DNA from 3 places in the Methylobacterium sp. AC832 genome. Region 2 is predicted to be linked to each of the others. Evidence: riboswitches for the same ligand, from Rfam matches in the RefSeq annotation. Region 2 holds a riboswitch; each other region holds the start of a gene.

Region 1 (10,359 bases), 560 kb from region 2:
CCCGGTGCCCTGCGACGCGGCGGGATTCTCGATCGCGCGGGCGCGGTCCATCGATCCCGGAGCGCGGCTGGCGGTGGTGACGCCGGCCCAGGGCCACCCCCTCGGCGCCACGATGAGCCTGGAGAACCGCCTCGCCCTCCTCGCCTGGGCGGAGGCGCAGGGTGGCTGGATCGTCGAGGACGATTACGACGGCGAGTACCGCTATGCCGGGCGGCCGCTGGCGCCGCTCCACGCCCTCGACCGGGCCGGACGCGTTCTCTACGTCGGCAGCGTCTCGAAGGTGCTCATGCCGGCCCTGCAGATGAGCTACCTCGTCCTGCCGGAAACCCTGGTGGAGCCAGTCCGGCGCGCCCTCACGGGCAGCGGCGGCTTCGCCTCGATCCTCGGACAGGGCGCGCTGGCCCGCTTCATCGACGAGGGCCATTTCGGCGCGCATCTGCGCCGGACGCGGCGTCTCTACGGGCAGCGACAGGCCGCCCTCGTCGCGGCAGCCCGCGATCTCCTCGGCGGGCTGCTGGAGGTGCCGCCCCGCGACGGCGGCATGCATCTGGTGGCCCGGCCCCCGGCCGGGGCGGCCTTCGACGATCTCGCGGCGGTGGAAGCCTGCGCGCGTGCCGGCATCGCCACGACAGCGCTCTCGCCGCATTTCGCCGATCCGGCGCGCGCCGAGCAGGGGCTGCTTCTCGGCTATGCCTGCGTGCCGGAGCGTGCCGTCCCCCTGGCCGTGAAACGGATGGCCGAGGCGCTGAAGCCGAGAGGAGGCAAGGCCTGACGGCGGTGTGCCGGCCTTGTCCCGAGACGGTCGACAGCCGGCGCGGATGCCGTCCGCCAAACATTCCGTTCAAGCAAGCAACTAGCAGAATGGACAGCGGACAATTCATGCAACTCAAGGCATGCACGCGCTGCTCTCGAAATCATCGACAGAACTCATTCATCGCATTCATAACATTTTTAAAGCATTCATTATGTGTTTTCGCCGAAAAGATCGAAGCATCTTGGCCGATCAGGGTGCCGGCATGTCTTCCAAGTGGTTCAATACGCTCCGCGCCCGCATCGTTGCGGTCGCCCTGGCACCGTGTCTCGCTTTCGGAGCCGTGACGGCGATCGCGGTCTCTGATCGGGCGACGCAGCGCAACGAGATGATCCGCGTCGAGGCGCTGGCCGGCCTCGCCACGCGGATCAGCGCCTTCCTGCACGAGGTCCAGCGCGAGCGCGGCGCGTCGAGCCTGTTCATCGGCTCGACGGGGAGCCAGTTCGCGCCCGAACTCGCGGCCCAGCGCGGCCGGACCGATGCCGGCATCCGCGACGTGAGAGCGGCCTTGGACGACCCGGCCTTCGGACGCCGCCGGCAGGCGCTCGAACAGGATCTGGCTCGGCTGGCGGACCAGCGCCGTCGCATCGACGCGCTGGAACTGGCCGGGCCGCAAGCCGCCGCCTTCTATACCGGACTGGTCTCGGAAGGCCTCGCCATCGTCCGCGAGATGGCGGGTCTCGTCGGCAATGCCGCCATCGCGGGGCGGGCCTCGGCCTATTCGGCCTTCCTCACCCTGAAGGAGCAGGCGGGCCAGGAGCGCGCGGCGGGGGCCGCCGCCTTTTCGGCGGGTCGCCTCGACCAACCGGCCCTCGTCCGGCTCGCCGGCCTGGGCGGCGGACAGAGCTCCGCCGAGGCACGGTTCCGCGCCGGAGCGGAGGCTGACCAGGCGGCTCTGCTCGACGCGGTGGAAGCCTCCGAGGCCTCCCGTGAGACGGCGCGCCTGCGCAACCTCGCGCTGGACACGGCTTTGGGCGAAAGGTGTCCTTCCGCGACGCGCCGCTCTGGTTCCAGCTCGCGTCGAAGCGGATCGACGGCCTGAAGGGGGTCGAGGACCGCCTGAGCGCCGATCTGGTCGCCGCCGCCGCTGCGAACCGGACGGGGGCGGAGAGCGCGCTGCTGGCCTGGCTGGTCGCCGGCCTTGCCACGTTCCTGCTCTCGGTGAGCCTCGCCTTCGGGCTGGGCGGAGCCATCGCCCGCCCGTTGACCCGGATGGCCTCGGTGCTCGATGCGATCGGCCGGGGGGACGAGGATGTCGCCGTGCCCCAGGGCGGCCCGCGCGAGGTCAGGGCCCTGTCGAAGGCGGCGGAAGCCTTCCGCGACAGCGTCGTCGAGCGCCGGCTGCATCGCGCCGAGCAGGAGCGTCTGGCGGCCTCGGTGGCGGCCCGGCAGCGGCAGGCCATGCTCAGTCTCGCCGACGAACTCGAAGCGGCGGTGGGCGGCATCGTCGTCACGGTCTCGTCCTCGGCGACCGAGCTTCAGGCCACCGCCCGCAGCATGAGCGCCACGGCGACGCAGACGGCGGCCCAATCCACCAGCGTCGCCGCGGCGGCCGAGGAGGCGGCGGCCAATGTCGGCACCGTGGCGGCGGCGGCCGAGGAACTCGGCGCCTCGGTGAGCGAGATCAGCCGGCAGGTCGACGGCTCGGCCGAGCTCGCCCGCCGGGCGGTCAGCGAAGCGAACCGGACGGCCGACCTCGTCCAGGCGCTCGACGGCTCGGTCTCCCGCATCGGCGACGTGGTCGTCCTGATCTCGCAGATCGCCGGCCAGACCAATCTTCTGGCCCTCAACGCCACGATCGAGGCGGCGCGGGCCGGCGAGGCCGGTCGCGGCTTCGCGGTGGTCGCCGCGGAGGTCAAGGAACTCGCCAACCAGACCGCACGGGCCACGGACGAGATCGGCGCGGCGGCGAGCCAGGTGCTTTCGGCCGCCGCCGAACTGTCCCGCCAGGCGGACCGCCTCGGCACCGACGTCGCCCGCTTCCTCGCGACCGTGCGGGCCGCCTGAGGGGGCGGGCCGGTCTTCCTGGGGCGCATCGCGGCATCGTCGTTGGGGCGGGCGCGAAAAGCGGGTATCCTGTGCCGACACTCGGATGGACAGCATCAGGACGCGCGATGGACAAGGACCCGACACATTCCAGCACGGCCGCCCATGCGGTGTTCGACGTCGCCGCCGCCGTGGCAACCCTGCCGGAGGCCTGTTCCACCATGGTGGCCGACCATCGGTTCGTCGACGTTCCAGCGGCGAGCGCGCGGGTGTTCCGGGTCTATTCACCGACGCCGCCGCACAGCCACGCCTCCTGCGACGAGTATCTCTACGTGCTCTCCGGCCGCTGCATGATGAAGTTCGCCGACGAACCCGCCGTCGAGGTGGGGCCGGGCAAGCTGGTGATGTTCCAGCGCGGCGTGGTGCATTCGGTGCCGGAGATCCTGGAGGAGCCGATGGTGTTCCTCTCCGTCGACACCCCCCGTCGCGAACCGCGCGACATCCGCTTCGTCTCGGACGGCACCGGCACACCCGACAGCTTCATGCGCCAATCGCAGCAGGCCCAGCAGCAATAGGGAACGCGCCCCCCCTCTCCCCGCCGGGCGGGGAGAGGACGTCGTCCTCCCCTTGCCGGGAGGCGACGTGAGCCCGTCAGGGCGAGGGTGAGGGGGTATCTCCGGATGCGGCTCCACCGGACGCGCCCCCTCACCCTCGGCTGCCGCCTCGCCGCGCTCCCCAACGAGGGGGAGACGCGGCCCTCTCCCCGCGTACGGGGAGAGGGAATGCGCGCCGGCCTTCGAGTCCAACAGTCTGAGGGCACGTCCCTACTCAAAAGAGGCGGGGTTCCCCCTCTCCCCGCGGGCGGGGAGAGGACGTCGTCCTCCCCTCGTCGGGAGGCGACGTGAGCCTGGCAGGGCGAGGGTGAGGGGGTATCTCCGGATGCGGCTCCTTCGGACGCGCCCCCTCACCCTCGGCTGCCGCCTTGCCGCGCCGACGACGGGGTCGTCGCGGCCCTCTCCCCGCGTGCGGGGAGAGGGGAATGCGTGCCGGCCTTCAGGGTCAGCCGCCGCCAGCCGATGACGAGCCCTGTGATCACCAAGGCTCCGGCGAGCAGGTTCAGCAGCCATTGTGCCGCGTCCCTCGCCGGCGGGTGGCCGACGAGGACCGGCAGGTCGAGGCGGTGGAGCGCTGTGAACAGCCAGCGGTTGACGCGGCCGGAGCGGTCGAGCCGGTTGAGGATCTCGCCGCTCCGCGGGTCGACATGCAGCCAGGTGGCGGACGGGTCGGCAAAGCGCAGGCGCAGGATGGGGAGCGTCCCGCTCGTGAGCGGCGACCAGTAGAGGTCGTGGGATTCCAGGCGCTCGACGCCCTCCAGTTGCGCACCCGCCATGGCGAGACGGGCCGCCGCCGCGATCCGGGCGGTCGAGGGTGCGTCTCCGATCGCCCGTTTGCCGGTGCGGTCGAGCCCCATCGCGACCCAGTGTCCGCCGATCCGCGCGAGATGCAGGCCGAGGGGCGCATGGGCGGCCATCGCCCGCAGTCTCTCTGTCTCGATGCCGACAGGGTTGTCCGCCCCGGCATAGGCCTCGCGCAGGTCGGCGGTCGGCGCGAGGGAGGTGAACCAGCGGTTCGGGTTCATCGAGAGCCAGCCGCTGAGGATGAAGGTGGTGAGCCCGATCCCGCCGATAAGCCCGGCGAAATGGTGCCAGCGTGCCATCCCGCGATAGGGCGTGACGCGCCCTCGCGCGTAGCGCCGCCTCAGGCGCAGGCGCCAGATCCCCAGGACGAGGCCGGTGAGCGCCGTGAAGGCGGCGATGCCGGAGAGCCACAGCACCACGTCGCGCCACAACTCCGCGCGGGCACGCAACGGCGTGAGATAGACCCAGTGGGTGACGGCGCCGACCCAGTTCCAGCCGCGCTCGAACCGCGTCGTGTCGAGCACGATCTCCCCCGTCCCTTGCGAGACGTAGAGCTCCGTGCCGGCCGCGTCGTTCAATGCGACCTTGTGGAAGGGCCGCAGGGGATCGTAGCGGGCCGTCACCGTCCATTGGTCGCGCGCGACCTCCTCCACGGACGCGCCGGGCCCGGCCCCGGCGAGGCGCCGGGCCGCCTCGGCATCGACCGGCCCGGCCGGCGTGCCGGTCCGCGCCGAGAGGGTGATGCGGCGGCCGTCGCCGGACGATATCCGGTAGACCGGCTCGTCGCCGCGCATTTCCAGATCGAGGCTGCGGGGCATGCCGTGCAGCCCGGCGGCGGCCAGGGCGCCGTCCGGCGAGACCGCGACTGCCTCCCACGCCATCGGGCGAAGACGCGCGAGGCGCTCCGTCTCCGTCAAGCTCGGGAACGGCACATAGAGCATCACCAGCCCGGAGCCGATCCAGAGGGCGAAGAGCAGCCCGGTGCCGATGCCGAGCCAGCGATGGCCGAGGACCAGCCACCGCTTGCCCTGCTTGAACAGGCTCACCACGCGAAGCTGTAGGCGACCTCGAACGAGCGCGGTCGCCCGAGGATCCAGTTGGTACCGATCCCGTCCACGGCGTTGCCGCTGATCGCGTAGGTTGTGTCGAACAGGTTGTAGACGCGAAGGCTCAGGCGCGAGGCCGGGGTGACCTGATGGTCGAGGCCGAGATGGGCCAGGGTGTAGTCGGGCCGCGGCGCGGTGTTGGAGAAGTCGCTGAAGACCCGGCCGACATTCTGCAGCCCGATCCGCGCCTCCCAGTCGTGGGCGAAGGCCCAATTGAGCCAGACATTGGCGACGCGCTCCGGCACGTCGATGGGCTGGTTGCCCGCATAGGACACCGCTCCCTCCCGGAACTCGTCATATTGCGCATGCAGGAGGGCGAGGTTGGCGTCGATGCGCCAGCCATCGGGCAGGCGCAGGGCGAGCGCCCCCTCCACCCCGTGCGAGGATTGCCGGCCGACCTGGGTCGAGACATTGGGCTGGCCCGGCACCGCCGAGATCAGGTTGTCCTTGACGATGCGGTAGCCCGCCACCGTCCATTCGAGGGCGCCGTTCAGCGCGAGGCCCTTGGCCCCGACCTCGATCTGCTCGCCGGTGGAGAGATCGAAATTGGCGTTCGTTTGCGACAGGCTGATGAGGCTCCCCACCGGATCGGTGGCGGTGGCGTATTGCACGTAGAGGGCCGAATCCGGCGTCGGGTTGTAGACGAGGCCGAACCGGTAGCTCAGGGCCTCGAACGAGCGCGCGAAGGTGTCGCCGGTCTGCAGGTTGCGGCGGTGCAGGGTCGGCGCATCGAAACGCATTCCGGTGAGGAAGGAGAGTTGGTCGCTGAGGATCAGCCGGTTCTCGGCGAAGACAGAGGCCTGGTTGGTGCTGGTGGCATAGGCCGGGCTGGCGCGGCCATTGGCCGGGAACAGGCCCGGATCGTAGGTGAACGGATCGACGCTGGTGACGAGGCCGCCGCCTGCGCTGGAGAAGTTGCTGGTGTGGCGGAAATCCACGTGGTTGACGTCGAACCCGATGGCGAACTCGTTGCGGAAGCCGAACAGGTTGCCCTTGAAGGCGGCGTCGAAGCGGTTCCCGACCTGCTCCTGGCTGTGGTAGATTTCAAGGTAGTCGGACCTGTCGATCCGTCCCGTACCGCTATTGAACCGGTACTGCTCGACATCGAGCCAGTGGCGACGGCTCTGCAGCCGGTAGGCGGTGTTGCGGATGGTGATGTCGGCGCTCGGCGTCCACTCGGTCTTGAGCTGGGTCCAGTTGTCGGCCCAGACGATCTTCGCGCCGTCGACATTGTAGTTGTTGTTGCGCAGGGACTGGACGATCCGGCCATCGACCAGCGGCGTGCCCCAGTAGCGCGCGGGCTCCTGGTAGCCGAGATCATGGCTGAGCGTCACCGCGAGATCGGGGTTGAGCTGGAACAGCAGCGCGCCCGAGACCGCGAGGTTGCGGAAATCCCCATTCGGGCTGGTCCAGCCGCCGTCGCGGTTGCCGCTGACATTGAGGCGGTAGGCCACCGCATCGCCGATGGGACCGCCGAGATCGACGGCAAGGCGCGCGAGCCCGTCCGACCCGGTAGCGGCGCGGGCGGCATGGATCGGCGTGAAGCTCGGTTTCTTCGAGACCACGTTGACCACGCCGCCGATGGCGCCGTCGCCATAGAGGACGGAGGCCGGGCCGCGCAGCACCTCGATCCGCTCCACGTTCCAGGTGTCGAACGGGAAGGTCACCGTGCCGGCGCCCACGAACAGCCGCGTGCCGTCATAGAGCTGCTGGATCGAGTTCGGGCCGGCGAAGCCCCGGCTGGAGAAGGCGCCGTTGCCGTTGCCCGGCGACGCGATGGTGGTGATGCCGGTGGCGTTCTGCGTCACCGCCTCGACCACCGTGTTCTGGCCGCGGATTCGGGCGGTCTCGCCGCTGATGACATCGATACTGGCGGGGGTCTCCAGCGGCGTCAGGCCGAGGCGACTGGCGCTGCGAGAGGGGGTCGAGAGGTTGAGCCCGACCGGGTTGGCGCGAGTCAGGCCGACCCCGCTCCCCTCCACGGTGAGCTGGTCGAGGGTGACGGCATTCTGGCCGATGGAATCCTGGGCGCGGACCTCGCCCGCGAGCAGGGTCGAGCCGAGGAGCGATGCGAGCAGGGCGGTGGCGCGGGCCGGGGAGATCCGCCCGGGGGCGCGGTGGGTGACCTGTGTGGGCATGTTCGTTTTGGCAAACCGGAGTGATCGCTGGCCGAATGCCGCGCCCCCTCTGCTAGATCGTATGTTATAACGTTACAATACGTCGAACCGGGCAAAATGCCTGCGCGGAGGACCAAACGGTCTCGCCGAGGGCAAGATGTAGAGCGAGTCTGCAATGGAAGGAACAGGGACGATCGGGCATCGCGGGCGAACGGCAGGCGCGGCTCAGCGCAGTGGCACGTCACCGCGAACGAAGCCGATCCCCACGCGAGCGCGGGCCCCGACACCCCACCAGGACACCCCGCCCGATGCGTTTCGCGTGTGACCACGACTGACGGCAGGTCTCCTGGCTCGCGGGTCGACGCCCTCTCATCGTCTTCCCAGGCCCGAAGACCCAGTGACGTGTTGATGATGGGCTCGCCGCTTACAGTTGCGGGGGCAGCCGCGGCATCGGACAAAACGTCCTCACCGCGTTCCCTTTTGATCCCCCGAAGGGGAACCGTCATCGTCAGGCTAGTCGAGGACGAGAGACCGCGTCAACGACGTGACGGCAACAGCCCAAAAGAAAAGCCCCGGACCGTTCGATCCGGGGCCGATCTCATCGGATGCGTATCGCCTACCAGCGGTAGGTGACGGAGCCCGTCACGCGGCGGCCTTCGCCATAATTGCAGCCGACGAAATTGACCTGTTGCGAGCAGGTGCCGACATAGACGCGGTCCGTGATGTTGTTGGCCGCCACCTGGAAGCGCCAGTTCTCGTATGTGTAACGGAGCGATGCGTCGAAGAGGACGTAGTCCGGCACGCGGATGTTGTTCTGGGGATCGCCGAACGATTCCCCGATGTAGCGGACACCGCCGCCGATCCCGAGTCCGCGGAACATGCCGGTCTGGATCGTGTAATCCAGCCAGGTCGCAGCAGTGAAGTTCGGCACCTGGATCGGCCGCTTCCCAACCGCGCTGGGATTGCCGTCCGGCGCATTGTCCTTCGTCACTTCGGCCTGCAGGACCGTGAATGACGAGATGAGCTTCAGGCCGTCGAGGAGGTCCACGGTGGCCTCGCTCTCGAAGCCTTTCACCTCGACTTCGCCGTTCTGATAGAAGGCCTGCTGCAACGGATCGCTGGGGTTAAAGAACAAGGCGTTGGTCTTCTTCGTATTGAACACGGAGAAAAGAACCGAGGTGGCTTGGCCCGGCGGCTGGAACTTCACGCCGGCCTCGATGGTCTCGCCGATCTCGGGCTTGGCCGGGGTGATGTTGTAGGTGAGCGGCACCGCACCGATGCCGGGCACGACCGCGATCGTGCTGTTCTGGAGGAAGACCGGCAACACATTGAACGAGCGCGCGGCCGAGACATAGGGCGTCAGGCCGTTGTCGAAGAGATACGAGAGCCCGACCCGGCCGCTATAGGATTGCGCGTCCTGGTTCGCGCCGAAGCTCGTGGGAATGCCGTTCGGGAACGGGACGGCGTTGAGCATTTGGCGCACGGTATCGATGACCGGGTTCTGAGCATCGGTCTTCGTCGTCACCCAATCGTAGCGGGCGTTCATGCTGAGCAGCCAGCGATCGTAGAACTTGACCTGATCCTGAGCGTAGACGCCGACTTGCTCCTGCTGCAACCGTGACAGGAGGGAGCGCGGAAGTTGCGCGACGGGCTGGCCGTAGACCGGATTGAGGATGTTGAGCGGGCCGACGAACGGGCCGATCCCGAGCAGGCCGAAGCTCGTACCGCCGTACTGGTCGCTCTTGTTGTTGATCTTGCTGTAATCGACCCCAAGCAGCGCGGTGTTCTTGATGTTGCCGAACTGCGCATCGTGCTGGATCTGGGTATCGACGGTGAAGACGCCGTAATCCTCAAGCCAGGTCTGAGCCTCGCGGGTGACGGTGTTGGGCATCGCCGGATTGGTGACGCCCGTGGAGTAGATCGCGTTGTAGTCGGTCGAGGCATGGGCGTAGCGCAGGTTCTGGCGCACGGTCCAATGGTCGTCGAACCGGTGTGAGAACTGGTAGCCGCCCTCGAAATGCTCGGCGAGGAAGCGCGAGAAGCCCGGCTCCCCGAGGAAGCGGCTGCGCATTTCCGACTTATTGGGATTACTGCCCCGGGTGTATTCGCGCGGGATGGCACGGAACGTGTCGCCGGTGCGGTCTCTCTGATAATTGCCGAGCACCGTCAGGCTGGTATCCGCCGAAGGCGCGAAGGTCACCGCGGGCGCGATGTAGATTCGGTCCAGCGGCGTGTAATCCACTTGCGTGCCGCCTTCGCGCAGCAGGCCGGTGATCCGGTAGAGGATCGTCTTCTCAGGGTTGAGCGGGCCGCTCAGGTCGAAGCCGAACTGCTTGCGGTTGAAGCTGCCATAGGAACTAAAGATTTCCCGCAGCGGCTCGACCGTCGGCTTCTTGGTGATGAAGTTGACGAGGCCCCCCGGATCGTTGAGCCCAAAAAGGCCCGAGGTCGGGCCGCGCAGCACGTCGATGCGCTCCACGCCGTAGGGCTCGATCGGGAAGCCGGAAAAGCTCGTCTGTGGCAGACGCATCCCGTCCTTGTAGATGCCGCGCTGTGTCTGGTCGAAGCCACGGATGATCAGCTGGTCGAAGCGGCCATCCTGCCCCTGGGGCGACGCGAGGATGCCGGCGCTGTAGGCGAGCGCATCGGCCAGGTTCTCTGCGCCGCGATCCTCGAGCTGCTTCTGCGTGACCACGGACACCGACTGGGGAATCTCCCGCAGGGTCGCGTTGGTCTTCGTTCCCGACATGCTCCTGGGCACGACGTAGGAATTGGCGGCCGTCACGCCACCGCCATTGCCGCCTCCCGAACCATTTCCGGAGCCCTGCACCGACAAGGTATCGAGCTGCACCGCCGCCGTGCCGCCCGAAGCGGCCTGGGCGGAGGCCTGCCCGCTCCACAGGGCGGGAACCATGGCGAGC
Region 2 (10,359 bases):
GCTCGCAGGCCTTCCTCATGGCGGGGTGGCCCGGTGTCTGCGCGGTGGGCGCCCTCCTCTCGGGGGCGGGCCTTCTCGTGTCGATCAATGACCGGTCGCGGTCGAAGCCCGCCTGATCAGGCGGGTTTGAGCACGCGGGACAGGCGGCACCATTCGCCCTTGTCCGCCGGCAGGCCGAAACGCAGCCATCGCGGGTTGGCCTCGAACCGGCGGACATAGATGCCCGCCTCGCCGAGGCGCCGGAACTGGCCCGAGGCATCGTCGAATTCGGCCGTGCGGAACAGGCAGGTGCCGCCGACGACGCGCCCTCCCCGGCAGGCCAGAAGCCGGTCGAGACGCGACGAATCGGCATGGCGGGCAAGGGCGGCCTCGCGCAGCCAGGGCGTATCGGCCAAGGCCGCGCGGCCGATGGCGAGCGCCGGCCCCGGCACCGCCCAGGGTCCCAGCGCCTGCGCGATCCGCCGGGCGAGCGCCGGTTCGGTGAGGGCGAAGCCGAGACGAATGCCGGCGAGGCCATAGGTCTTGCCGAAGGAGCGCAGTACGATCAGCCCCGGCCCCACACGGGGCGCAACGGATTCGACCTCTTCGAGATCGATGAAGGCCTCGTCCACGACGAGCCACCCGCCGCGCCGTGCGAGGCGTCCCGCGAGATCGAGGAGAGTGGAGGCCTCCCAGGTCCGGCCATCGGGATTGTTGGGGTTGACCACGACGACGACGTCCGCCTCCTCGGCCTGCGCCGGATCGGTCACCGTCGCCACTGCGTGGCCGCCCCGGAGCCAGGTAGCCTCGTGCTCGGCATAGGTCGGGCCGATGACGGCCACGCGCGAAGGGGGCCTCAGGCGAGGCAGCGTCTCGATGAGGATCTGCGTGCCGGGCGCCGCGACCAGATGGTCCGGATCGACGACGCCATAGGCGCGGGCGGCGGCGGAGAGCAGAGCGTGGAGGTCGGCACGGGAAGGAAGCCGCCGGAACGTGCTAGCGTCCAGCGGCGGACAAGGATACGGGACCGGATTGATCCCGGTGGAGAGGTCGATCCAGGGTTGTTCGGCGTGCGGGAACAGCGCCCCGGCGGCGTCGAGATCGCCGCCATGGGCGATGGGCAGAATCCCCTCGCCCGCCTCCTCGCTTCCGCTCATCGGGCCTCCGTCGCGCTCCCGCCCACCAGCCTGGATTCCCTCCGCGAACCGATGACCTGGACCGCTCTCTTCCATCCGCCGGATACGCTCGTGGTGTTGGGCCTCGCCCTCGCCATCGAAGCGGCGGCTGGCTATCCGGACCGGCTCTACAGGGCGCTGGGCCATCCTGTCACCTGGATCGGCTGGGTGATCGCCCGGCTCGACCGGTCCCTCAATACGGGCAGCGAGGCGAGACGGCGCGCGGCCGGGATCGTCGGCCTTCTCGCCCTCCTGGCGGTCGTCGGGGCGGTATCGATCGGGGCGACGACGCTGGCCGCCGCGTCCGGTCACCTGCCTGCCGTGATCCTGCTCGGCCTCGTCTGCGCGTCCCTGCCGGCGCAGCGCAGCCTCCACGATCATGTCGGCCGTGTCTCTTCGGCGCTCCGCTCCGAGGGGCTGGCTGGCGGGCGGCGCGAAGTCGCAATGATCGTGGGGCGCAACCCGGAGAGCCTCGACGAAGCCGGCATCTGCCGCGCCGCCATCGAGAGCCTATCGGAAAACTTCTCCGACGGGATCGTGGCGCCCGCGTTCTGGATCGGGATCGGCGGCCTGCCGGGGGGCGCGCTCTACAAGGCGATCAACACTGCCGACAGCATGATCGGCCATCGCACGCCCCGCCACGAATCCTATGGCTGGGCCTCGGCCCGCCTCGACGACCTCGTCAACCTCCCGGCCTCTCGGCTCTCGGCGGGGCTGATCGCGGCGGCCGCCCTCCTCCATCCCGGCGCCTCCGCGGCGGGTGCGTACCGGGCGGTCCGGCGCGATGCGGGCCGGCATCGCTCGCCCAATGCCGGCTGGCCCGAGGCCGCAATGGCGGGTGCGCTCGGCCTGAGGCTGGCGGGGCCGCGCATGTACGGCTCCGAGATCGTCGACGATTCCTGGATGGGCGACGGACGGGCGAAGGCGGGCCCTCATGATGTGGAGCGGGCGTTGGCCCTGTATCGCATCGCCTGCGCGCTGCTTTTCGGATGTGTCGTCCTTGGCGCATCGATACTCAAAGCTGTTTTTCTATAATTCCGATCACCGACATTCGAAGGGGCACCCGGCAATGACACGGACTGGTCTTCTGGCGATGCTTTTCCTTCACGGAGCCGCCGCGCCGGCCTTCGCAGCGGTGGGAGCCCAGCACGACCTCGTGCCCGTCGATCCGCCCTACACGATGACGTCCGGCCTGAAAGGCAAGGAGGGCAAGCCCGCCAAGGACATCAGCGGCATCGCCTGCATGCCCCCGCGCGAAGGCAAACGCCGCTGCCTCGTGGTCAATGACGAGAATACCGGCGCGCAATTCATCACCATCGATGGGCACACGATCACGCCCGGTGCCGATATCGACCTCGTCGGCGGCGGACCGAGCCCGAACACCCTGGGAACCCCGCCCTCGAAGAACGGATGCTCGGGCGGCCAGGGCAAGTTCGACGATCTCGACGGCGAAGGCGTTGCCTATGCCGCCCCGTATTTCTACGTGGTCGGTTCGCATGGCTGCTCGCGCGGCAAAGCGAAGTTCAAGCTCTCCACCTTCGTGCTGGCGCGCATCAAGGTCGACGCGGCCGGCGAGCCGGTGGGACCGAGTGCAGTCGAGACCACCTACCGCCTCGGTGACGCCCTCGGCCTGGCAGAAACCGTCAGCGCCTACTACACGCAGGATCTCCAGACCGATGACGGCGACGCTTCGCCCAACGGCCTCAATATCGAGGGCGTCGCCGTCGATGGAACGCGCCTGTTCGCCGGGCTGCGCGCACCGTCCCATGACGGCAAGACCTTCATCGTCGAGGCGGATGTCGGGGCTTTGTTCGCCCAGGGGCACGAGTCGCTCATGGCTGCCCCTCAGGTGATCCCCCTCATGGTCGGGCGTGGGGCCGGGATCCGCGATCTCGCCATCCTGCCCGACGGGCGGCTCCTCGTCCTCACCGGGCCGGCTCAGGGACAGACCGACGTGCCCTACAGCCTGTTCGCGGCCGGGGCCTCCACCAACGCGAAGCTCGAGCCGATCGGCCGTCTCACCGGGGCGGAAAAGGGAGCCAAGGCGGAGGGCGTCGCTGTGCTGGGCGACAAGCGCATCCTGGTGATGTTCGACAGCGTCAAGGATGGCGGACCGCTCGAATACAAACTTCCCTGACAGCCTCTGTCGTTCAGGCGGCGCGTGGGGCGACTACCGGCGCGGCGACGCTGCGGCGGACAGCGTCCCGGCGCAGTGCGGACACAACCGCGACTATCAAGCTCGCCCTACAGGCGAGTTTCAAGCGCGGGGCCGGGCAGCACCACGGTGGGCAGCCAGGAGCTCAGCCCGGTCTCACGAGTGAGGCGCGTCGACCTCCGGCGGCGACGGCGTATCGGGCTACTTCCTCATGGCTCGTGCTCTGCGCGGGAGCCCGATCGGTCGAGCCTATGTTGGGGAACTGCTAGCGCGCCAAGGCGAACAGTCGGTCGCAATCGACATGCGCCTCGACATGTCGCGCGAGGGCATCGAGGACGCGTTCGACCTCGCCCTCGTAGGAATGACCGTCGGAGGCCGCTCCCAGGCGCGCGAGCCAGGCGGCCCGCTGCCGGTCGTCGGCGAAGAGGCCGTGAACGTAGGTGCCGCAGACCCGCCCGTCGCCAGAGACCGCACCGTCCACCCGTCCGTCGGCGAAGCGTAGCAGCGGAGTCACCGTGTCCGCACCGGCCGTGTCGCCCACATGCATTTCGTAGCCGCTGAACGGCAGGTCGTCGGCGAGGCTCCGCCCGCTCACCGCCTCGAGGCGCTTCAGCGGGGTCATCACCGTATCGACCTCCAGCAGGCCGAGCCCGGCGACGCTGCGCGGCTCGCCCTCGATCCCGTGCGGATCGCTCAAGGTGCGGCCGAGCATCTGGTAGCCGCCGCAGAGGCCGAGCACGTGGCCGCCCCGGCGCAGATGCGCGCGGATGTCGACGTCCCAGCCCTCGCGACGGAGGGCGTCGAGATCGTCGATCGTGGTCTTCGAGCCCGGCAGCAGGACGAGGGCGACGTCGCCCGGAATCGCCTCGCCGGGCCGGACCAGCACGACCTCCACCTCCGGCTCCGCCCGTAGCGGATCGAGGTCGTCGAAATTGGCGATGCGCGGCAGGACCGGCACCGCGACGCGAATGCGCGTCCGGCCGGAGGAGGCGGAACCGGCGAGCCCCAGCGCATCCTCGGCGGGCAGGCGCGCGGCCTCGGGGAAATGCGGCACGAGCCCAAGGGCGGGCCATCCGGTGGCCGTGGCAACGATCTCCATGCCGTCGGCGAACAGGCTCGGGTCGCCGCGAAACCGGTTGACGAGGAAGCCCACGATCATCGCCGCATCCTCGCGCGCGATCACCGCCTTGGTTCCGACGAGGCTGGCGATGACGCCGCCCCGGTCGATGTCGCCGAGCAGGATCACGGGCGTGTCGGTGGCCCGCGCGAAACCCATATTGGCGATGTCGCCCCGGCGGAGGTTGACCTCGGAGGCCGAGCCGGCGCCCTCCACGATGACGAGGTCGGCCTGGCCCTTCAGATGATCAAAACTTTCGAGCACGGAGGCCAGGAGACGCGGCTTCCAGGCCTGGTAATCTCGCGCCTTCGCGGTGCCGACCATCCGGCCCTGCACCACCACCTGCGAGCCGGTCTCGCTCTGGGGCTTCAGCAGGACCGGGTTCATGTGGATGGAGGGCGCCACCCCGCAGGCCCGCGCCTGCAGCGCCTGGGCCCGGCCGATCTCGCCGCCATCGGCGGTAACGGCCGCGTTGTTGGACATGTTCTGCGGCTTGAACGGCCGCACGGCGAGGCCGCGCCGCGTGAAGGCGCGGCACAGGCCGGCCACGATCAGCGACTTACCGACATCCGAGCCGGTGCCCTGGATCATGAAGGCGCGGGCGGTCATGCGATCGGGTCTCGTCCGGTGTGCCGAGGGGTGTCGGCGAGCCCTAGCACGACCGCGTCAGGGCCGCGACGGCGGGCCGGCGACGCAGGCGGTATCGAGAGGCCGCGCGGCCCGGCGGAAATCGAGGATGGCGGAGGCGTAGGTCTCGACGACCTCCGAGAACGGCACCCGCTCGGCCGTGAACAGGACGGCGCGATGGCTGAACAGCCGGTCCGGAATCGCGAGCGGCGCGCAGGCGGGATCGGGCGGGGCCGCTTGGTCCCAACCGGGCGGCAGAGGCTGCCAGAGACGGTCCGCCCCGATGGTCTGGCGGGTGGTGCCCAGCGCCTGGACCGCCCTGCCAAAGGGTGTATCGGTCGTCTCCAGCAGGCGGTTCATCTCCGGGTTCAGTCGCTCCGGCACGTACCAATTGTCGGCCTCCGACAGAACGTGATTCCCGCAGGCGAGCCGGACCCGGCGATATTTCAGGACGGTTTCGGGTCCGGCGGCGAGGCGGCGGCGCGTCTCTTCCGAGGCGGGCTTGTCCACATCGCGCAGGAGGGTCGCCGTGAGCCGCGGGTCCGTCGCCATGCCGTGCTCGAAGCACCAGCCTTCGAGGGTCGCGGTGGCGCTGCGGCTCGCCAGGAGCCGCGCATTGAGCCCCTCCATCACCGCCAGCGCCTCGACGCGGGCGAGATAGGTGTCCGGCCAGGATGTGATGGACTCCGCGGAGGCCGCACCGGCACCGGACAGAAGAAGCGTGAGCGGAACGAGGCAGCGTCGGAAGCCGCGACGGAACACAACCCAAGGGAGATTCCGCGATACCCTATACACGTTGACGAAGCCGTGCATAAGTTGCGGGACCGAAGCCCGCGACGCTAGGCGATCTCTCGTGGAGCTCATCTTTCCCATCGAGTTCCTCGTCAGCGGCACACCGGTCTCGTTCCAAGCGGCCCGACCGAGTTCCAAATCGCAATGGAAGCAGAAGGTCCGAGCGGCAAGCGACGGCTCCTTGCCCGAGAATCACTTCGCCTGCGAGGGTAAACTCGCCGTGACGCTGTTCTACTTCCCCGTCGGCTCCGTGCAGGGCGATGTGGACAATATCGTCAAACTGGTTCCCGATGCCCTCAACCAGCACATCTACATGGATGATTCTCAGATCGAACGGGTGGTCATCCAGAAGTTCGAACCGCAGCGGGTGTTTTCGTTCACGCAGCCGAGCCCCGTCCTGGCGGCGGCACTGTCGGCACAGAAGCCGATTTTATACGTAAGGCTCTCGGACGATCCATTCGAGGAACTGGCATGAGCGGCATGGAACCAGAACGGCCGGTCCTCGACCTTATCATCCCGACACTCATGGATGCCGGCTACGAGGTTTATACTCACCCTTCCCGCCAGCTTCTGCCATCCTTCATGGGCGACTACGTTCCCGACGCGATTGCGCTCGGAAAACCCAAGAATCTCGCGATCGAGATCGTGCGGGATGGCTCGCGATCGGGAAGGCAGGAAAGAGTCGCGGACCGGTTCCTCGGTGTCGCCGATTGGGAACTTCGGATCTACTACGCTAGCTCCGGCGGCGGCGTACCCGCCATCGACGGCGTGACGCCCGACATCATTGACCGCACGATCGCGAAGGTCGAGGCTCTCATCGCAGCCGGCCAGATGGAGGCCGCTCTGCTGCTCGGCTGGTCGACCTTCGAAGCCATCGGGCGGGCCTTGATCCCGGACCGCCTGTCGCAATCTCAATCGTCCGCACAGCTGATCGAACAGCTCGCGGGCGAAGGCATCGTAACGCCCGACGAGGCGGATCGGCTTCGCCCCATGGCGAGCCTGCGCAACGCCGTCGCCCACGGGGCCCTGCAGCGAGACCTTGATCCCGCCGCCCTGGAGGATTTCGTCGCTACGCTGAAGCTCGTCCTCCACGAGAATCAGCCAGTCGGCGGCGTGGCCTGACCGCGCCCAGCAGTCAGAACTCGATCCCCTCCTGCGCCTTCACGCCGGCCGAGAAATGGTGCTTCACGCTGCCCATCTCGGTGACAAGGTCGGCGGCCTGGATGAGGGCCGGCTTGGCGTTGCGGCCGGTGACGATGACGTGGAGGTCGGGCCGTCGCGCCCGGAAAGCCGCCACCACGGCATCGATGGGCAGGTAATCATAGCGCAGGGCGATGTTGAGTTCGTCGAGAAGGACGAGGCGGATGGTCGGGTCGGCCATCAGCTCCTCGGCCTTGGCCCAGGCATGCTCGGCCGCCGCGATGTCGCGGGCCTTGTCCTGCGTCTCCCAGGTAAAGCCTTCCCCGAGCGTATGCCACTCGATCCGGTCGCCGAAGGCCTTCAGCGCGTGCTTCTCGCCCGTATCCCACCCCCCCTTGATGAACTGGACCACGCCGACCCGCCAGCCATGGCCGAGCGCCCGCAGGACGAGGCCGAGCCCGGCCGTGGTCTTGCCCTTGCCGGGGCCGGTATTGACGATGAGGAGGCCTTTCTCGATCGTCTTAGCCGCGACCTCGGCGTCCTGGACGGCCTTGCGCTTCTCCATCTTCTCGCGGTGACGGTCGGCCTCCGCCTCATTTATCTCCAGATCGTTCATGCGCTCGCTCCGGGTTGGGGTTTCACGATCATCGGCAGTCCCGCCACCATGAACACCACATGGTCGGCCCGCGCGGCGAGGCGCTGGTGCAGTCGCCCGGCCGCGTCGCGGAAGCGGCGGGCGAGCGCGTTGTCCGGCACGATGCCGAGACCGACCTCGTTGCCGACGAGCACCACCGGCCCCGGCGCGCGGCCGCAGGCCTCGATCAGGGCAGCGCTCGCCGCCTCGATATCGGCCTCGGACAGGATCAGGTTGGTCAGCCACAGGGTCAGGCAATCGACGAGCACCGGCCCTGTCGCCGCAGCGACGGCCTCGGCCAGGTCGATCGGCACGTCCCGGGTGATCCAATCCGCCGAGCGGCGCGACCGGTGAAGGGCGACGCGCTCCCGCATCTCGTCGTCCCAGGCCTGCGCTGTGGCGAGGTAGAGCCACGGCGCGGGGCAAGCTTCGATCAGGCGCTCCGCGTGCAGGCTCTTGCCCGAGCGCGCGCCGCCGAGGACCAGTGTCATTCTTGGAGAAGGCTGCCGCATGGCTCCCTTTAGCGCGAAACCGCCCTGCCCCGTCAAAGCCGGTAAAACGCTTTGGCGGCGCGTTGTCAGCGGTCGCGCGAGCGCGTAGAAGCGAGGTTCGGACGGTGCCCCGGCGACGGGGTGAAAAGGGAATGCGGTGAGGGCTCGCGCCTGAAACCGCAGCTGCCCCCGCAACTGTGAGCGGAGACGGGTCTGCCATCGGCCACCGGAGCGATCCGGGAAGGCGGCAGGACCGGACGACCCGCGAGCCAGGAGACCTGCCTTCCGAAGGGGACATTGTCCTCCCGCTCTATCCTCGAACGCCGCCGGCGGGGCGGCCGGAGACCTGACACGATGACCACGAACACTCTCGCCCTCACCGGCACCCGCAGCAACGAGCGTCTCGGCGCGGTGCTCATGGCCGCTTTCCTCGGCCTCGGGCTCGTCTTCATGGCCGGCTTCGCCCCGGCGATGGCGCTGCACAACGCGGCCCACGATTTCCGGCACGCCCAGAATTTCCCCTGCCACTGACCGCCTCGCGCTCAGCCAGGACCTGATTTCATGATGATCCGACTCGTGTCGGCGGCCCTGGTCGCCGGCTTCCTGGCGGCTGTCGTCGCCACGGGCTTGCAGCTCGCCCTCACCTCGCCGCTGATCATCGCGGCCGAGCGTTACGAGAGCGGCGAAGCCACGGCGCCGGCCGCGCTATGGATGCCGCGCGGCGCCTCCCCGGCCTCCCTCATCGTGCCCGTCCATTCGGGCCACGACCATGGTGGCAAGGACCATGGCGGCAAGACGGACGGTGTCGAAGGCGGCGAGGTCGCTCCGGCCTGGCAGCCCGGCCCTGGCCTTCCCCGGATGGTCTTCACCGCCCTCGCGACCCTGGTCGGCGGCGTCGGCTACGCCCTGTTGCTGGGCGCGGCTCTCATTGCCTGTGGGCGCGAGCCGAGCCCGGAAGCCGGCCTGCGATTCGCCATCGCGGGGTTCCTCGCCGTGGCCCTCGCCCCGGCCCTCGGCCTGCCGCCTGAACTACCCGGCATGGAGGCGGCTCCGCTCGCCGAACGCCAGTTCTGGTGGATCATGACCGCGGCCGCCACCGCCATGGGGCTCTACCTCATCGCGATCCGCCGCTCCTCCATCGCCATTGCTGGAGGGCTCGTGCTTCTCGTCGCGCCGCATCTGGCCGGAGCGCCGGAGACGAGCCACACCGCCTCCGCCCTGCCCCCGGGCTACGCGGCCCAATTCGCCGCTCGGTCGCTGGGCATCGCCTTCGTGTTCTGGGCGGTGATCGGCCTCGCCTTCGGCTGGGCCTGGAACAGCGTCGGGCGCAAGAGCCCGGCGACGTCGCATGCCTGACGAGGACATCCAGGCCGGCAGACCGGTCGTACTCTATGTCTGCGCCACCTGCCGCACGGCCGGCGACACGTCCGAGCCCCGCGCCGGGGCCCGCCTTGTCTCGGCGCTGCGCGATGCGGTGACGGAAGCCGCCATCGAGGGCATCGCGGTCGAGAGCGTCGAGTGCCTGTCGGTCTGCAAGCGCCCCTGCACCGTCGCCGTGGCTTCCGAAGGCCGCTGGACCTACGTTTACGGCGATCTCGACCCGGTCGAATCCGCCAGAACCATCCTCGCGGGCATCGGCCTGTACGCGGAGACGCCCGACGGCATCGTGCCCTGGAAGGCGCGGCCGGAGGCGTTCCGCAAAGGCGTCGTCGCCCGCATTCCCCCGTTTCCTCCGCCCCGCGCGGACAGAATTCCGGACGCCGCCGAATGAGCATCGTCGAGAAGATCCCCTGCACCATCGTCACCGGCTTCCTCGGAGCCGGCAAGACGACCCTCGTGCGTCACCTCGTTGAGAATGCCGGCGGCCGGCGGCTCGCCATCATCGTCAACGAGTTCGGCGATATCGGCTTCGACGGATCGTTCCTGGCCGCCTGCGGTATCGAGGGCTGCCAGGACGAGGACATCGTGGAGCTGGCCAACGGCTGCATCTGCTGCACCGTTGCCGACGATTTCGTCCCAGCCCTGAACAAGCTCCTCGACCGCGCCGACCCGCCGGAGCACATCCTCATCGAGACGTCCGGCCTCGCTCTGCCGAAGCCCCTGGTCCAGGCCTTCCACTGGCCGGCGATCCGCTCGCGGGTGACCGTGGACGGGGTGATCGCGGTGATCGACGGCCCCGCCGTTGCGGCGGGCTTCTTCGCCGACGATCCGGCGGCCCTCGCCGCTCAGCGCGCCGACGATGCCAGCGT
Region 3 (10,359 bases), on a different contig from region 2:
CGCCAGAACGACAGCGCGATCATCGCGTAGAGGATGGTCCAAGCCACCGGGAACAGCCAGTTCGGCGGGTTGAAGCCGGGCTTCGTCAGGCCGGCATACCAGCCCTCGATGTTCGGCGTGGTGCTGAGCGAGCCGATCACCGAAGTGGCCACCACGGGCAGGATGGCGATCGCGAGGCGAGGCCAGAAGGAGAAGGCGGGCCGTTCCGGAACATCGAGGGCGGACGTCATCGGCGTAGATCATTCCTCTGAGGCTTCGAAACGCGAGGGCGTTCTCTGTTGGCGAGGGTTTCGCCGAGGCCGGTTTCATGCCGGGGGTTCATGCCCAGGTTTCTTGCTCGAGCTTCCTGGCGATGACACCCCAACGTCCTCAACGTACGGATGGTCCGATGACTGAGTCCACCACTCCCTTCACCAAGCGCACCCTGGCCGCGCAGGCCATGGGCCATGTCGATCCGGTGACGCGGGCGGTGGTGGCACCGCTCCATGTCTCGACGACGTTCATCCGCGATCCCGACAACGGCTACAGTTCGGGCTTCTCCTATGCCCGGCCCGACAACGCCACGACCCGCGAGGCGGAGGCCGTCATCGCCATGCTGGAGGAGGCGGAGGCCGGCGCGATGCTGTTCGGCTCCGGCATGGCGGCGGCCACGGCCGTCTTCTCGGCCCTGGAGCCCGGAGACCATATCGTCGCCCCCCTCGTGATGTACTGGGCGCTCAAGCGCTGGCTCCAGCAGGAAGCGCCGCGCCGGGGCTGGGGCCTCGATTTCATCGCCATGGACGATCTCGACGCCCTGCGGGCTGCGATCAGGCCGGGCACGACGAAGCTCGTCTGGGTGGAGACGCCCGGCAATCCGCTCTGGACCATCACCGACATTGCTGCCGCGGCCGAGATCGCGCACGGGGCAGGGGCGCGTCTCGCCGTCGATTCCACCGCCGCCTCGCCGATCCACACGCGGCCCCTGACGCTCGGGGCCGACATCGTCATGCATTCGGCCACCAAGATTCTGAACGGTCATTCGGACGTGGTCGCCGGTGTCCTCGCTTCAGCGCGCACCGATGCGTTCTGGGAGCGGATCGGCGCGATCCGTGCCGGCGGTGGGGCGATCCTCGGGCCATTCGAGGCCTATCTCCTCATGCGCTCGCTGCGGACCCTACCCCTGCGGGTCGCGGCGCAATCGGCCAATGCGGCGGACCTCGCCAGACGCTTCTCGGCGCATCCGCGCGTGGCGTCCGTGCTCTATCCCGGCCTGCCCGACGATCCGGGTCATGCGGTGGCGGCGCGCCAGATGGAGGGCGGCTTCGGCTTCATGCTGTCGATCCGTGTCGCGGCCGGCGAGGAGGCAGCCATCGCCACGGCGGCACGGGTGCGCCTATGGAAGCGCGCCACATCGCTCGGCGGCGTCGAAAGCCTGATCGAGCACCGCGCTTCGGTGGAAGGACCGGGCACGCCATGTCCGCCCGATCTGCTGCGGCTCTCGGTGGGGATCGAGCATGTGGACGACCTGTACGCCGATCTGGACGCGGCCCTCGGCTGATTTCCTCGTGGGTTCTTGGTGCGATTCCGCCCTTCGCGCATTGTGCGAGGGACGGACCGCCGCCGGGCGGTCGCCGCGCTGCGAGCGAGGACGAGCCGATGCGATACCCTGTTCCCCTTCTGACCGGTGCCCTCGCGTTCGTCGCTCTCACCGGGGCCGCCTTGGCCGCCGATGGGCCGCCCAAGCTCGACGTGCAGGCGACCTGCAAGTCGTCGGTCCGCGCGGAAGCCAGCGTCAGCGACACTTCCACCGTCGAAGGCTGCCTTCGTTCGGAGGAGGCGGCGCGCAAGGAAGCCCGGCGCCGTTGGGGAGACTATTCGCCAGCCGCCAAGAGGCAGTGCGAGAAGCAGTTCGAGGCCGGCGGCTTCCCGTCCTACGTGGAGATGGTGACCTGCCTCGAACTGGCGAGCGGCACGGTTCCGACGCAGGGCACCGGACCGGGCGCGGATACCAGTTCCGGCGCCCGACGTGAGAAGGCGGATGGGAATGCCGGCGCCGCCGCCGCCGAGCCGAAGCCGAGCCAGCGCACCAACCCGATCGAAGTGCTGGAGAAACCCTAGCCTCTCACTCCTCTGACCTTATCGCGGTGCGGAGATTTCCGCCTCCGCGCTTGCCCAGACGTCCGGGCGTACAGGCTTGCTGCGCTCCTCGCCCCGACGGACCGATGCCAGGTCCAGAAGTTCGGCGGCACGGTCGGTGTCGTCGATGGAGAGGAACAGGCCGTTCTTCTGCGAGGCGCGGCCGAGATCGGCACGGCTGGTCAGCACGCTGAACGCCGGGCTCGTGAGCAGGGCGAGGGCCACGGGCCCCATCCACAGGGCGAGCCAGGGGTCGCCGGCATAGACCAGCAGGCCGGTGAGCAGGGCGCCCGCCACCAGGGCGTCCACCTGCAGGCGGATCGCCTCGGACCACGGCACCTGACGGTCGTCGCGCACCTGCGAATCCCACCGCACCACGCGGCCAATGAAGGTGGTGGCGACGGCGCCGGCGGCAAAGACCGTCATGACCGGCCAGAGCAGCACCCAGACGATCTGTTCGAGCACGGCGCTCTTCAGGAGCGAGGCGGTGCCGCCGAAAGCGGCGCGGCGGGTCGGCGAGGCCAGGACATGGCCGAGGCTGAGGAGCTTCGGCAGGGCCATCACGGCCACGACGAGAGCAGCCAGCGCATGGGCGGCGAGGCCCGTCCCGGTGAGTCCATAGGCCAGGAGGCCGAGATCGCCGGTCACGGCGGCCTGGATAGAGGCGGTGGCGAGGAACAGCACCCAGAGCGGGCAGGCGAGGTAGGACAGGATCCCGACCATCAGGTGCCAGCGGCTCGCCGCCCGAAGACCCGGCAGGGTGGTGATGAGCAGGTGCTGCATGTTGCCCTGGCACCAGCGCCGTTCACGCCCGAGGAGATCGACGAGGTTCGTCGGCATCTCCTCCCAGGTGCCGCCCATCTCCGGCAGGAGGCGGACCTCCCAGCCGGCCCGGCGCAGGAGCGCGCCCTCGACGATATCGTGGCACAGGATCTCGCCGCCGAGCGGTGCCTTGCCGGGCAGCACCGGCAGTTCGGCATTGTCGGCGAAGGCCGCGACCCGCAGGATCGCGTTGTGGCCCCAATAGCTTCCATCCGCGCCCTGCCAGGTCTCGAGGCAGCGGATCGACAGCGGCGCGTAGAGCCGCACGGCGAATTGCTGGATACGGGCAAACAGCGTGTCCCGGCCGGTCGCGTAGGAGACGGTCTGGATCAGCCCGACCTTGGGCGCCTCCTCCATCAACCGGGCGAGGCGGCGCATGGTGGCGCCGGTCATCAGACTGTCGGCGTCGAGCACGATCATGAAATCGTATTCCGAGCCGTAGGACTTGCAGAACTCGGCGATGTTGCCGGCCTTGCGGCCCGCATTGTCCTGGCGCCGCCGGTAGCGGACGCGCGGCAGGCCAGGGCCGTTCAAACGCGCCCATGCCTCGATCCGGGCGAATTCATGCTCCTCCACCGCCGCGATGGCACCGTCACGCGTGTCGGAGAGGACGAAGATGTCGATATCGGACCCGTCGCCGCCGCCACGCTGAAGCGAGCGGGCCATGACACGCAACGCGGCGAACACCGCCACCGCATCCTCGGCATGGATCGCCACCACGGCAGCCGTGCGGCTGAGGCCCGAGGCGGTGGCCGGAACCGTGGCCGAGCGGATCTCGATCGCGGATTTGGCGGCATCGCCGAGCCCCGCCGCCACGAGTCCGTAGACGTATTGCCAGGCGACGAAGGATTGCCACGTCATCACGAGGCCGAACAGGACCAGCACGGCCCAACCCAGGACGCCGTCCGGGCGTCCGTAAGCGGACAAAGCGAGCCAGGAGATCGCGGCCGCGGTGGCCAGGGTCGGCAGGGCCAGCAGGAGCCGCCGCATCAGCAGCGAAGGGGCCTCGCCGGACTGACTTTCGGGAATCGCCGGGTTCGGAATTCCGACCGGGGATGCGTCGTGCGACAACCGCGTGATGGACATGGGGCGCTGGACACTCGATCGAGGCTGAGAGGGGCCGTCGTCCATCATGAAGCGAAGGACATCGATGATACGGGGCGACGGTGAAGACGAGCGTTCGGGGCGTGATGCCCCCTCGCGGCGACAGACCTTGCAAACCGCGCTCAGCGTGGCCGCAGGCATGATAATGCCTAGTGCCGTCGACCTGAATACCGCCAGAACGATGGCCGCCGATAAAGTCGACCCTCCCCGTGACGGGCCGATGACCTTCGAGGGCGTCGTGGCCCAGGCCCGCCGCCTCGCAGGCGCACCCTACCGGCCCGCTCCAGAGGATCTCCCGGCACCCCTCGCCGGCCTTAGCTACGACGGTTACCGTGCGATCACCTTCCGTCCCGACGCAGCCCCGCGCCTCGGCGGTTCATTCTCGCTGCAGCTGTTCCATCGCGGCTTCCTGCAGAAGAAGCGCGTCGCCTTGTTCCTCCAGCCGCCGGACGGGCCGCCGCAGCCGATCCTCTACCAGTCGGGCCTGTTCGATCTCGGGTCGGACTTGGCAGGGCAGGACTTTTCCGGCGATCTGGGCTTTGCCGGCTTCCGGCTGCATCACGCCTTCGACGATGAAAAGCCGGCTAATCAGGAAGAATTCCTAGTCTTCCTTGGCGCCTCGTATTTTCGGCTTCGCGGAAAGACGCAGGAATACGGCCTGTCGGCACGCGGTGCCGCGATCCAGACCGGCGGTCCCGGAGCGGAGGAATTTCCGGACTTTACGGCGTTCTGGATCTGCGAGCCGAAGGCCGATTCCCGCGCCGTCACGATCCTGGCGCTCCTCGATTCACCGAGTCTCGCGGGTGCCTATCGCTTCGTGGTCGAACCCGGCGAGACCTCGCGGATGGTCGTCACCGCCTCGCTGCATCCCCGCGCCGCGATCCCGCGCCTCGGCCTCGCGCCACTCACCAGCATGTTCCTGCATGGCGCGAACGGTCCCGGCGCGCGCGGAGCCGCGCCCTTCGACGATTTCAGGCCCCAGGTTCACGATTCCGACGGGCTCATGGTGGCGACCAAGGACGATCGCCTGTGGCGTCCCTTGAGCAACGGACGGCGAGAGCCGCAGATCTCGGCTTTCCGCACCGATCCCCTCGACGGGTTCGGACTGTTCCAGCGCGAGCGAAGCTTTGCCGCCTATCTTGATGTCCAGGCCCGTCACGAGGCGCGGCCCGGCCTCTGGGTCACACCTCAGGCCGGGTTCGGCGCAGGAGCGGTGCAACTCTTCGAAATCCCGTCCCGCGAGGAGTACATGGACAACATCGTCGCTGCCTTCGTGCCGGATGCGCCCGTCGCGGCGGGGAGTGCCCTCGACCTCGCCTACACCCTCGCCACCGTGGGGGCCGAACCGGATACCGCGGTGCTGAGCGCGCTCGCCCGGGTGGTCTCCACCCGCGTCGGTTCGGCCGAGCGCCTACGCCCGACCACGCCGCCGAGCCCGGAGCGGCGGCTCTACGTCATCGATTTCGAAGGGCCGGGCCTGCCCACCGGCCCTGACGGTGACATCGCGGCCGAGGTCTCGGCCAGCGCCGGCACCATGGTCGATCCGGTGGTGGAACGGGTGCCCCAGACGGGTGGCTGGCGTCTCTACGTAGAATGGCGCCCGCCGACGCCGTTGCCAGCCGGTGACGTCGTCCTGCGCGCGCGCCTCATGCGCGCCGGTCGCCCGATCAGCGAGACCTGGGACAACGCCGCCTGATCGCCGGGCAACCTCACGACTTGGCGAGGTGCGACAGAGATCGGAACGGGAGGAGAGGCCAGGGCTTCCTAAGCTGGAACACCATCAGGTTGCGGAGCCGCCCGGTTCCCCGGAGGCCGTCGAAACGCCTCGGGGCGCGGAATCCGCCTTCCCCCGGAGCAGCACCCTTGGCCATCGAGACCGACTACCTGCGCTACACGCCCTCCGTCGAGACCCTTGAACCCGACGAGGCCGAGACCAGCCGGGCCCTGAACGAGACCATGCGCTCCATCAGCGAGAAGACGCTCGCCGATGGCGGCCATGCCATCCGCAGCGTCCATGCCAAGGCGCATGGCGCGCTGAGAGCCGAGTTGGAGATTGCGGCCGACCTGCCCCCCGAATTGGCGCAGGGCCTGTTCGCGAAGCCGGGGCGCTACCCCGTGGTGATGCGCTTCTCGACCATCCCCGGTGATATCCTGGACGACAGCGTCTCCACCCCGCGCGGCGTGGCGATCAAGGTCCTCGGTGTCGAGGGAGAGCGTCTCGAAGGATCGGAAGGGGATGCCACGCAGGATTTTGTGCTCGTCAACGGCCCGACCTTCTCAGCGCCGGGACCGAAGCCGTTCCTCGCGACGCTGAAGCTCCTCGCCAAGACCACCGATCGGGCGGAGGGACTGAAGAAGGCCGCATCGGCGGCGCTTCGGGGCGTGCAGAGCGCAGTCGTCGCGACAACCGGTTCGCCGAGCCCGACCCTGGCGACCCTCGGTGGGCAGCCCGAGACGCATCTCCTGGGCGACAGTTTCTACAGTCAGGTCCCGCTGCGCTTCGGCGATCACATCGCCAAGATCTCGCTCGTCCCGGTCTCTCCCGAAATGAGGGCGCTGGCGAACAAACCGCTCGATGACACGAGTGCCGCCAACGCAATCCGCGAGGCGGTGATGGAGCATTTCATCATCCACGGCGGCACCTGGGAATTGCGGGCGCAGCTGTGCCTGAACCTCGACGACATGCCGGTGGAGGACGCCTCCGTAATCTGGCCTGAGACCGCGAGCCCCTACCGCACCATCGCCACCCTCACCGCCGCGCCTCAGGCGAGCTGGAGCGAGGCCCGCGCGGCTTACGTCGATGACGGCCTGTCGTTCAGCCCCTGGCACGGGATGGCCGCGCACCGGCCGCTCGGCGGGATCATGCGCATGCGCAAATCGGCCTACGAGATGGGCAAGCGCTTCCGGGCCGAGAAGAACGGCCGCCGCATCGAGGAGCCGAAGAACCTCGACGCTCTACCGGATTGACGCCGGACGTTGCTGCAATGCGACAGGGCAGCGGCGATGATCGGCGCGGGATCATCTCGCAATTGACCCTCTCGTCGCAGCCGACCTAGCCTGACGATGACGGTTCCCCTTCGGGGGATCAAAAGGGAACGCGGTGAGGACGTTTTGTCCGATGCCGCGGCTGCCCCCGCAACTGTAAGCGGCGAGCCCATCATCAACACGTCACTGGGTCTTCGGGCCTGGGAAGACGATGAGAGGGCGTCGACCCGCGAGCCAGGAGACCTGCCGTCAGTCGTGGTCACACGCGAAACGCATCGGGCGGGGTGTCCTGGTGGGGTGTCGGGGCCCGCGCTCGCGTGGGGATCGGCTTCGTTCGCGGTGACGTGCCACTGCCGTTGCCCGAGGTCTCCGCCTGTGTCCGCCCGTCTCGTTCCCCCACTCCTCGCCCTCGGATTCCTGGCATCCGCCTCGCCGGTTCTTGCTCAGTCCGAGACGGCAACCACCGCCGAGGCGACCCTCAACGAACTCTCCGTGGCGGCCGACATACGCCCGCCCCCTGCAGCGGCCGGTCCCGGTCTCGGCGGGGCCACTGGTGGGACCGGCGGGGCCGAGGCGTTCGGCGCCCTGTCCGCTCCCGCGCTGACGTCGAGTTCGGGCGTCATCACCGGCAGGGCCCTCAACGATCGCCCGGTGACCCGCCCCGGCGAGGTGCTGGAGGCCGTGCCCGGCCTCATCGTCACGCAGCATTCCGGCGAGGGAAAAGCCAACCAGTACTTCCTGCGCGGCTTCAACCTCGACCACGGCACGGACATCGCCATCACCATCGACGGCATGCCGGCCAATATGCGCACCCATGGCCACGGCCAGGGCTATGCCGACATCAACTTCCTCATTCCCGAACTCGTCGGCGCGGTGGAGTTCCACAAGGGCCCGTATTTCGCCCGTGACGGGGATTTCGCCTCCGCCGGATCGGTGCGGATCGACACGATCGACGCGGTACCCCGCCCTCTCGCGCTCACCTCCCTCGGGAGCTTCGGCTACAAGCGGGCGCTCACCATCGCCTCCGCACCCCTCGGGGAGGGGACGCTCCTCGCCGCTGGCGAGGCCCAGGTCTATGACGGCCCCTGGGTGGTGCCGGACGCCATCCGCAAGCTCAACGGCGTGCTGCGCTACAGCCAGGGCACTGCCCTCGACGGGTTCTCCCTCACCGGCATGGCCTATTCCAACCGCTGGACGGCGACGAACCAGGTTCCGCAGCGGGCCATCTCCGAGGGCCTGATCGGCCGCTTCGGCACCCTCGATCCGAGCGATGGCGGCGATGCGAGCCGCTTCTCCCTGTCGGGCCGCTGGAGCCGGTCGGATGATGGCGGGGTCACCCGCGCCAGCGCCTACGTCATCCGCTCGAACCTCAACCTGTTCAACAACTTCACCTATTTCCTCAACGATCCGGTCAACGGCGACCAGTTCCGCCAGCTCGACAGCCGCACCGTCGCCGGCGGCGAGATCGCCAGGGTGTTCAAGGGTGAGCTGTTCGGCCTGCCCATGGAGAACGAAATCGGCGTGCAGGCGCGGTTCGACGACATCCATGTGGGACTGTTCAACACGCGGGCGCGCACCTCCCTCTCCACCGTGCGCGACGACCGCGTGCAGGAAGGCAGCGCCGCGCTCTACTTCGAGAATCGCCTGCGCTGGACCGAGTGGCTGCGCACCAGCGTCGGCCTCCGCGCCGACGCCTACGACGCGAGCGTGAGATCGAACAATTCGCTGAACTCAGGCCATGCGCAGGACGGCATCGTCAGCCCCAAGCTCGGCGTCGTGTTCGGCCCCTGGGCCGAGACCGAACTGTTCGTGAATTACGGCGAGGGCTTCCATTCCAACGACGCGCGGGGCGCGACCATCACGGTCGATCCGGGCAACCCTCTGTTCCCCCTCGACCGGGTGCCGCTGCTGGTGCGCTCGGTGGGCTCGGAGGTGGGCTTGCGCAACCGCTCCATCGCCGGCCTCGAATCGACCGTGACCCTGTTCCAGCTCGATTTCGATTCCGAGAACCTGTTCGTGGGTGATGCGGGCACCACCGAGCCAAGCCGCCCGAGCCGGCGCACCGGCATCGAGTGGACCAACCACTACGCGGTCACGCCCTGGCTCGCCGTCGATGCCGACCTCACCGTCACCCATGCCCGCTTCGCCGATCGCGACCCAGCGGGGAGCCGCATTCCCGCCGCCCCCACCGCCATCGCGGCGGCCGGCTTTACCCTCGGTGAGGCGCTCGGCTGGTTCGGCACGATGCGGCTTCGCTATTTCGGGCCGCGCCCGCTCATTGAGGACAATTCCGTCCGCTCGAAGCCGACCACGCTGGTGAATGGCCGCATCGGCTACAATTTCGACAACGGTGTCACGGTGCAGCTCGACATCCTCAACCTGCTCAACGTCAAGGCGAGCCAGATCGACTACTTCTACGAGTCGCGGCTGCGGGGGGAACCGGCCGGCGGCGTGGCCGACACGCATCTGCATCCGGTGGAGCCGATGGCGGTGCGGTTGACGGTGGCAGGGCGATTTTGAAGAATGGGAGCGGGTTGCAGGCAGCGAAGCCGCTCTCCGGTCATGCTGATGGCAGTGATCCGGGCCGGAGATATGCGAACATGTGAGGCACATAATCGGCTTTGCCGAGTGTGATGCCGTAATGCCGCAAGATGGCGTAGGCGGTGATGACGTGGAAGTAGAACTGAGGCAGAGCCCAATCCCGAGCGTATTGTTCGCCGCTCATATCGAACGTGATATTGCCCGGAAGCTCGATCACGATTGGCAGAGTCGCGCCGGCATCGAGGGCATCGTTCGGGAGGCCGTCCAGAAGCGCCAATGCCTCGGTGATACGAGCCCGTGCATCCGCCATTGATCCGGGCACCTCGCCGGCATTACGCCCTTCGGCCGCCAAGGCGGCGAGCGATAGGGGAATGTCCTCACCGCGAAGGCGGAACGTCGCCTCCTGAGCTTGGTAGGCGGCAAAGCACACTTGTGACGCCAACGGATACATGTCTGGTGCCAGACGCGCCGAAAGCAGACCATTGGCGGGATCCACCATCTGATGCTCTGCCTTGTCCAGCAGCCCGGCCAGCGTCCGCAACATGTTCCTGTAGGTCGGTACCAGAAGGTTAGTCAGTGACATAATCAGTCTCGCGGCGACGGCTACTTCAACGCCTACCCTATTTCCGCGAGAGCGAACACCATAAGTCGAGGCCCACTTTTTCCCATTCCGACCCCTACGGCCCCACCCGCTTCCGCACCACCATCTCCCCTCGAAACAAGAACTTCTGCGCGCGCTTGCCCGTGTCCACCTCCGTGGTGAACACGTTGCCCTTGCTGTCGACGGCGAGG

The links. Region 2 has a riboswitch for cobalamin ahead of AC0IXR_RS02675 (CbtB domain-containing protein). Riboswitches for the same ligand answer to the same signal wherever they lie in the genome.
Region 1: another riboswitch for cobalamin. It lies ahead of AC0IXR_RS00040 (TonB-dependent receptor); the one in region 2 lies ahead of AC0IXR_RS02675 (CbtB domain-containing protein).
Region 3: another riboswitch for cobalamin. It lies ahead of AC0IXR_RS16155 (TonB-dependent receptor); the one in region 2 lies ahead of AC0IXR_RS02675 (CbtB domain-containing protein).

What each region holds. Positions count from the first base shown of each region.
Region 1 covers NZ_CEEDMV010000001.1:8,046-18,404, reverse strand. Annotated here, with positions in the region: gene pdxR (MocR-like pyridoxine biosynthesis transcription factor PdxR) at 1-772, shown strand, start outside; gene AC0IXR_RS00060 (nitrate- and nitrite sensing domain-containing protein) at 1,017-1,853, shown strand; gene AC0IXR_RS00055 (methyl-accepting chemotaxis protein) at 1,793-2,818, shown strand; gene AC0IXR_RS00050 (cupin domain-containing protein) at 2,926-3,372, shown strand; gene AC0IXR_RS00045 (PepSY domain-containing protein) at 3,762-5,264, opposite strand; gene AC0IXR_RS00040 (TonB-dependent receptor) at 5,258-7,459, opposite strand; cobalamin riboswitch at 7,758-7,957, opposite strand; gene AC0IXR_RS00035 (TonB-dependent siderophore receptor) at 8,055-10,359, opposite strand, start outside.
Region 2 covers NZ_CEEDMV010000001.1:570,887-581,245, reverse strand. Annotated here, with positions in the region: gene AC0IXR_RS02725 (MFS transporter) at 1-116, shown strand, start outside; gene cobD (threonine-phosphate decarboxylase CobD) at 117-1,136, opposite strand; gene cbiB (adenosylcobinamide-phosphate synthase CbiB) at 1,188-2,189, shown strand; gene AC0IXR_RS02710 (DUF3616 domain-containing protein) at 2,248-3,291, shown strand; gene AC0IXR_RS02705 (cobyric acid synthase) at 3,575-5,035, opposite strand; gene AC0IXR_RS02700 (hypothetical protein) at 5,093-5,815, opposite strand; gene AC0IXR_RS02695 (RusA family crossover junction endodeoxyribonuclease) at 5,907-6,320, shown strand; gene AC0IXR_RS02690 (hypothetical protein) at 6,317-6,967, shown strand; gene cobO (cob(I)yrinic acid a,c-diamide adenosyltransferase) at 6,981-7,601, opposite strand; gene cobU (bifunctional adenosylcobinamide kinase/adenosylcobinamide-phosphate guanylyltransferase) at 7,598-8,110, opposite strand; cobalamin riboswitch at 8,217-8,410, shown strand; gene AC0IXR_RS02675 (CbtB domain-containing protein) at 8,465-8,641, shown strand; gene AC0IXR_RS02670 (CbtA family protein) at 8,672-9,466, shown strand; gene AC0IXR_RS02665 (DUF1636 domain-containing protein) at 9,459-9,881, shown strand; gene cobW (cobalamin biosynthesis protein CobW) at 9,878-10,359, shown strand, end outside.
Region 3 covers NZ_CEEDMV010000004.1:327,858-338,216, reverse strand. Annotated here, with positions in the region: gene AC0IXR_RS16185 (TspO/MBR family protein) at 1-230, opposite strand, end outside; gene AC0IXR_RS16180 (trans-sulfuration enzyme family protein) at 389-1,537, shown strand; gene AC0IXR_RS16175 (hypothetical protein) at 1,636-2,097, shown strand; gene mdoH (glucans biosynthesis glucosyltransferase MdoH) at 2,116-4,023, opposite strand; gene AC0IXR_RS16165 (OpgD/OpgG family glucan biosynthesis protein) at 4,262-5,737, shown strand; gene AC0IXR_RS16160 (catalase family protein) at 5,905-7,008, shown strand; cobalamin riboswitch at 7,092-7,291, shown strand; gene AC0IXR_RS16155 (TonB-dependent receptor) at 7,402-9,546, shown strand; gene AC0IXR_RS16150 (DUF1993 domain-containing protein) at 9,587-10,150, opposite strand; gene AC0IXR_RS16145 (NHL repeat-containing protein) at 10,245-10,359, opposite strand, start outside.